2 regions of the Sphingomonas sp. Leaf38 genome follow, and region 1 is predicted to be linked to the other one. Evidence: riboswitches for the same ligand, from Rfam matches in the RefSeq annotation. Region 1 holds a riboswitch; the other holds the start of a gene.
The links. Region 1 has a riboswitch for thiamine pyrophosphate ahead of thiC (phosphomethylpyrimidine synthase ThiC). Riboswitches for the same ligand answer to the same signal wherever they lie in the genome.
Positions count from the first base shown of each region.

Region 1 (3,409 bases):
TGCTTGTCCATGTTCTCCTTGATCTTGTGCATCGGGACATGGCCGGGGCCTTCGATCATGACCTGGACGTCGCTCTTCCACGCGCGGTGGGTGAGTTCGCCGAGTGTGTAGAGTTCGCTGAACTGCGCTTCGTCGTTCGCGTCGGCGATCGAGCCGGGGCGCAGACCGTCGCCGAGGCTGTAGGCGATGTCGTACGCCTGCATGATCTCGGTGATCTCGTCGAAGCGCTCGTAGAGGAAGCTCTCCTTGTGATGGCTGAGGCACCATTTCGCCATTATCGAGCCGCCGCGGCTGACGATGCCGGTGACGCGTTTCGCGGTCATCGGGATGTACGCCAGCCGCACGCCGGCGTGGATCGTGAAGTAATCGACGCCTTGTTCCGCCTGCTCGATGAGCGTGTCGCGGAAGATCTCCCAGGTGAGGTCCTCGGCGACGCCGCCGACCTTCTCGAGCGCCTGGTAGATGGGCACGGTGCCGATCGGGACGGGCGAGTTGCGCAGGATCCATTCGCGCGTGTCGTGGATGTTGCGGCCGGTGCTGAGGTCCATCACCGTGTCGGCGCCCCAGCGGATCGACCAGACGAGTTTGTCGACTTCGGCGGCGACGTTGCTGGCGACCGCCGAGTTGCCGATGTTGGCGTTGATCTTGACGAGGAAGTTGCGGCCGATCGCCATCGGTTCGGATTCGGGGTGGTTGATGTTGTTGGGGATGATCGCACGGCCGCGGGCGATCTCGTCGCGGACGAACTCGGGGGTCACGAAGTCGGGGATGCTCGCGCCGAAGCTCTCGCCGTCTCGAACATAGTCCTTGAGCATGGCGCGGCCGAGATTCTCGCGCGTGGCGACATATTCCATTTCCGGGGTGATGATCCCCCGTCGCGCGTAGTGCATCTGGCTGACGTTCTGGCCTGGCTTCGCGCGCAGGGGCCGCTTGATGCTGCCGGGGAATTGCGGGACCCCGCCCGAGCGGTCGGGGCCGAGCTGGCCATTGTCCTCGGGGCGGATTTCTCGGGCGTCGTAGGATTCCACGTCACCTCGGGCCTCGATCCAGCCCCGGCGGAGTTGGGGGAGGCCGGCGTTGATGTCGATCGTCGCGCGCGGATCGGTATAGGGGCCGCTGGTGTCGTAGACGCGCAAGGGAGGCTCGGCGCAGCTCGGGTCGAGGACGATCTCGCGCATCGCGACGCGGACGTCGGGGCTCGACGGGACCGCGACGTGAATTTTGCGCGAGCCGCGGATCGGGCCGGTGGTGACGCCGATGTCGGTAGTGTTGGACTGCGTAACGACGGCCATGCGCGTGCTCCTAAAGGTCTCGGAGCAAGGCTTGCGGTTCTGTGGCGACCGCTCCCTCCCTCCGCCGGTATCAACCGGATCAGGTTCAGCGGGTCGAAGGCTCCTGCCTTCCTCTCAAGCGCGGACTAGCGCTCCCCCGGGGTAGCGCGAGCATAGGCGGCCCGAGGTGGCGTGCAATGGGAAATTTGGGGGCTTGGGTCGACCGGGGCTGGCTCTTGCGATCCTCCCCCGCCAGAGGGAGGTGGATGGCGCATGCCAAACGGAGGGCGAGGTAAGGGAAAACCTCGGTCACATGTCCTCCCCCTCCGTCGCCTTCGGCGCCACCTCCCCCTGCCGGGGGAGGATTGAGGTTGTGCAGACAAGGGAAAGGCCGCTGCCCTGTCGGGGCAGCGGCCTTTTCGGTGTCGTGTAGTAGTAATCGCCCCTCCCCGTTCGTGCCGAGCGCAGTCGAAAGACCCTTGCACGTGGGGCTTACCCTTCGACTTCGCTCAGGGCGAACGGGGATCGAAGGTGCGCTACCTCAGAACCGGAAAGAAACGGTGCCGCGCAGCGAGTGCCAGCGAAAATTCTCGTCGCTGCGGCGGAAGGTGGTGCCGGTGGTGTTGGGCGCCAGCACGAACGGGTTGTTCGCCAGCAGGACCGGGCTGCCGGCGAGCGTGGTGCCCGCGGTGACCAGCACGCGGGCGTCATCGTCCTTATACTGGTGATAGGTGTATTCCATCCCGATCGAGATGTTCCGGGTCAGCTTCTGCTCGATACCGCCGCCGCCGACATAACCCCAGCGCTTGTCCGAGCCGGTCGCCGCAAACGCGTTGGCGGTGTTGGTCGTGAAGAAGAGATTGTCGATCTTGGCATAGCCGGCGCCACCGGTGGCGTAGAACAGCGTGTTGCGCGCTGCGAGGCCGGCGCGGGCGCGAACCGACCCTTCCCACTTCAACTTGCGCGCCATCGTGTAGCTGGCGGGCGTGGTCGAGAAACCGGCGACGCTGTCGGTGATGTCGGACTTGCCAAATTCGCCGACCAGGCCGACCACGAACGGGCCGCTCTGCACGTCGAAGCCGGCGCGGCCATAATAGGACCAGCCGTCATCGTCGTTGCGGCAGCCAAAATCGACAACCGCAGTGCGGGCGGAGCCGTTGCAGAAGCCCGGCGAGAAGGCGTTAGCGCCGGTTATGGTGTTGACGCTGTCGTTGAAGTTGCCGTCGCCGTTGCGATCGAACAGGATCGACGAGCCGACATCGTTCGGCTGGACGTCGTAACCGCCGGCCGCGCCGATATAGAGGCCCGAGAACGGCTTGCTGTCACGGTCGTTCGTCATGTCCTGCGCGGCGGCGGGAACGGCAAAAATGCCCGCGGTGGCGAGACCGGCGAGCATGGTAAGCGTCGTGAAGTGTTTCATGGTCATTCCCCAAAACAAGGATCGCGGCGCTCCTGAATGCGCCGCGATCCGAGGTTTCTGTTTCAGTCCGTAACGGCGATCACGCGTTGGCGCCGCTGGTCCGAAGTGCATCAGTGCGATTGTTGGTGCCGTTGGGGAAGAAACCCCCGCCGATCCGTGCGGTGCTGGTCAGATAGGCGATGTTGTGCACCTGCGCGATCGACCGGCTATAGGCCAGGCCGTTGGCGTCGGTCGGCACGATGTTCGAGATCGTCGGATCCGACCCGGTGATGCCCTGGTCGATGTCGCCGATCACGCCGGTCGCGCTGTTGGTGACGGTGCCATCCAGGCTGTCGCGTGCGTCGCTGATCTGGCCCGCAATCGTGCGCAGCGACGGTGTATCCAGGCCCTTGCGGTACAGGATCGTGCGGATCAGGCCGGCGTGATAGGCCTCTGCCGCGAGGATGCCGGCGGCGGCCTCGAGATAGGTCTTGTTGGCGATCAGCGCCGCTGCGCCCTTATAGGCGGAGACGCCGACGTCCTCGAAGATGTATGCGCCGAGCAGGAAGCTGTTGTCGTCGGCATAGGGGTTGAACACCTGCGATGCAGAGACGACGCCGGCTGCGCGTGCGGCGGCCGTGAACGCACCCGGAGCGGCAACCGTGCCGACCGAGATATCGATCGCGGGCTGGGCGACGGCGGCGGTGCCGAGCGCGGTACGCAGGAACGCGACATGCGC
Region 1 is NZ_LMLD01000004.1:61,124-64,532, reverse strand. It holds gene thiC (phosphomethylpyrimidine synthase ThiC) at 1-1,292, opposite strand, end outside; TPP riboswitch at 1,332-1,439, opposite strand; gene ASE88_RS00475 (outer membrane protein) at 1,813-2,691, opposite strand; gene ASE88_RS00470 (ferritin-like domain-containing protein) at 2,771-3,409, opposite strand, start outside.

Region 2 (3,409 bases), on a different contig from region 1:
CGTCGATGCGATCACCGCCCGCTGCACCGAGATCGTTCGCGATCTCAGCCGCGGCAAGCCTCAGCCCCTATTCGACATCGACGAGCGCAATGGCGACGTTCTCTGGGAGTTGTGGATCGACGGGTTTGCCGAAGCGATGGCATTGCGGCCCGCAATATGGGCGACCTTGGCCGCTGGCGAAGACGACGTCGCAGACGCGTTGGCGCAAGTGTCGGTGCTGATCGGCATCGCTCGCAACGATACGTCGCTCGACAGTTTGGCGATCAACGACCTTGAAGTGCGTGCCCATACCGATCTGGTCGACCTGATTGCGCGGTTGCACGGCGCCGGAATGCGCGCGGGCAGTGCGGCCTTGGCGATGCCGATCAAGTCGATACCGACCAGGATCGGCCGGAACGATCCCTGTCGTTGTGGTTCGGGCAAGAAATCGAAGCGGTGCTGTGGATAGGGTTGCGGACAAGGCAACGGTCGCGGTCGCGTCTCCGGTAATGCTGCACCAATGCTTGGCATCACGGCGTCGTCGACGCTGACCGCGCCGCCACACCCGCCGCATCGATCCTCGTCATTCTCCACGACTTCGCGTTGAGCGGGACCGGACGCGTCGGCGCCCGCCTCGCCGTCCGACTCGCCGCAGCATGGGCACGACCCAAGGTCACGGTCGCAATTTGCGCAGCGCTCTTCGACGTGAACAGCGATCGTTCTGCCGGCGGCAACCATTCGCGCTCGCCGCGCGCAATAATGAGATACTGCGGCGGCCGCGCAAGGTCAGGCTCGGCGGATCAATCTCCTGTAGAGATGCGAGTCTACCCAGAGGCGCTATTGGGATGCGCCAAAGATGAACGATTTCTCACGGAACGCAGGCAGGGCCTCGCAGGTATCTCCTGTCCAAACCCTGTCTAAGAGGAAAACTGGGATGCGTCTTACCCCTTTGTTCGCGCTTCCGCTGCTCGTGATGTCGGCCTCGCCGGTGATCGCCAAGGGCTGCATTCGTGGTGCCGCGGCGGGCGGCGTCGGCGGCCATTTCGTCGGCAAGGGGCATGCGGTGATAGGCGCGGCCGCCGGCTGTGTCATCGCGCATCATCACTATGCCAAGCAGGCCCGCGCGCAAAAGGCTGCGGCTCGCGCACATAGCTGATGAGCGAGCGAACGGGGCGGCGCGTTTGCCGCCGCCTCGTTCCGACATCGTGTACCGAAGGGCATATCGACATCGATTTCCGTCGGTTGCCAGCCACCTGCGCCGATAGCGCTTTCCACGCCCGCATCGACCGCCTAAGCGATGGCTTCCCCGGGGGGCCGCTGATGCGCGGCTGAGAGGTGGGCTGCAGCCCATGACCCGCTGAACCTGATCCGGCTTATACCGGCGTAGGGAGGGTCTGCGGCTGGCCCGTCGTCCCTCCGATTGGAGTGGATGTGAGCGTTTTTGGTTTATGGTTTTGATCGTCGCGTCGCAGCATCGGGCGCGGGGGCATGCTGTCGTTATGGCGCTCTCGGCCACGCTCATCACATCCGCGGCCGCAGCGCAGGTCGCCGCTGACCCAGACGCGCCGACTGAGATCCGCGTCGTCGGCAAACAGGACCCCGCCGGTCTGCTCCCCGACCAGAAGGTGCCGCGTGCGCAGAGCGCGATCTCCGCCGACTTCATCGTAAAACAGGCGCCGACTCTCAACGCGTTCCAGTTAGTGACGCTGCTCCCCGGCGCCAATGTCGCGTCGAGCGATCCATACGGCCTCTCGACCAGCTCCAGCCTGACGCTGCGCGGCCTTGGCCAGGACGAGATCGGCGTCTTGATGGAGGGCGCGCCGCAGAACGACATCGGCTATTACTACGCCTACCCATCGCAGTTCGCCGATCCCGAGAACCTCAAGCGGATTTCGCTGGCGCAAGGCTCGGTGGATATCGACTCACCGACGCTTGGCGGGGCCGGCGGGCTGCTGTCGCTCGCGCTCGACGATCCGAAGGCGCGTCCCGGCGCGCTCGTCGACCTGTCATTAGGTAGCTATGCGGCGCGGCGCGGCTTTTTCCGCGTCGATAGCGGCACCATCGGCAATACCGGGTTGAAAGCCTTCCTGTCCTATTCGAACACCCGCGCCGACAATTGGCGCGGTGCCGGCTACGATACGCGCCAGCATGTCGACGCGAAGCTGCTCAACGAATGGGGCGCCGGCAACCGCGCCAGCCTCGCGCTGTCGTATAACGACGCGAACTCGTCGAGTTACCCCAGCCCGACGCTTGCCGAATGGACCGCGCGGGGTCGCAATTTTAACTACGACACGCGCTACACCGCCGGGAATACCAACTATTGGCGTCTGTACCGTGCACCCTTCCGCAATCTCTACGCGTCCGCGCCGGTCCACCTGGTTCTGTCCGACCGGCTGGTGCTCGACACCACTACCTATCTTCAATTTGGTTACGGCAACTCGCCCTACGGGACACAGCTGACCACCGAGGGAAATTTTCTCGGCACCGATGAACTGACCCAGCCGATTACCCTCCCCGGCGCGGTCGATGGCATGGCGACCGTGCTCGGCAATTATACCGGCGATCAGATGCGCGTCGGCAACGTCGGCAAGCTGACGCTGAACAGCGGCATGCACACGCTCACGGCCGGGCTCTGGTTCGACTACGGCACAGACCGTGTCACGCAATCATACACCTCGATCGATGCGGACGGGCAGCCGGTCGATCGCTGGGGCTATCGCGCCAAGGCGATCCGCACCGCCGATGGCCGCCTGCTTGCCTATGAGAACCAGCGCACCGTTACCGTGACGAAGGCCTTCTTCCTTGCCGACAGCATCGCGCTGACGCCGCGGCTCACGGTCGACGCCGGATTCAAGGGCGTGACCGTGCTGCGCAATGGGCATAACTATTTGCCCGGGCCGCAAAACAGAGTGCGCAACAACAGCTTCGCGGCGCTGCCCCGCGCGGCGATCCATTACCGGCTCGACGACCGCCAGCAGCTGTTCGCCAACATCACCACCAACTTCCGCACCCCCAATGAATTCACGCTCTACAACAGCTACGCCGGTGGCGCGGTGGTCGTGCAGGGGACGAACGCACTCAAGAACGAATATTCGGTCTCGCAGGAGATCGGCTACCGCTTCATCGGCGAGCAGCTCTCCGTCTCGGCGACGGGCTTTCATTACACATTCCGCAACCGCCAACTCGCGACCGTGGTCGACCAGGGCGGGGCACAGGTGAACGCCACGATCAATGCTGGCGGACAGACCTCGTACGGCGTGGATGCGGAGATCGACTACCGCCCGGTCGCTGGTGTCAGCCTCTACCTTTCCGGCGAATATCTGCGCGCCCGGATCAACGACGACCTGCCGGTCGGTGCGGATTTCCTGCCGACCAGCGGGCGCCGCGCGGTGTCGAGCCCGACCGTCCAGTTCGGCGCCGGCGGGACCTA
Region 2 is NZ_LMLD01000009.1:141,176-144,584, forward strand. It holds gene ASE88_RS02970 (UPF0149 family protein) at 1-448, shown strand, start outside; gene ASE88_RS02975 (hypothetical protein) at 914-1,135, shown strand; TPP riboswitch at 1,277-1,386, shown strand; gene ASE88_RS02980 (TonB-dependent receptor) at 1,479-3,409, shown strand, end outside.
Region 2: linked by a shared signal. The riboswitch ahead of ASE88_RS02980 (TonB-dependent receptor) and the one ahead of thiC (phosphomethylpyrimidine synthase ThiC) in region 1 are both predicted to bind thiamine pyrophosphate.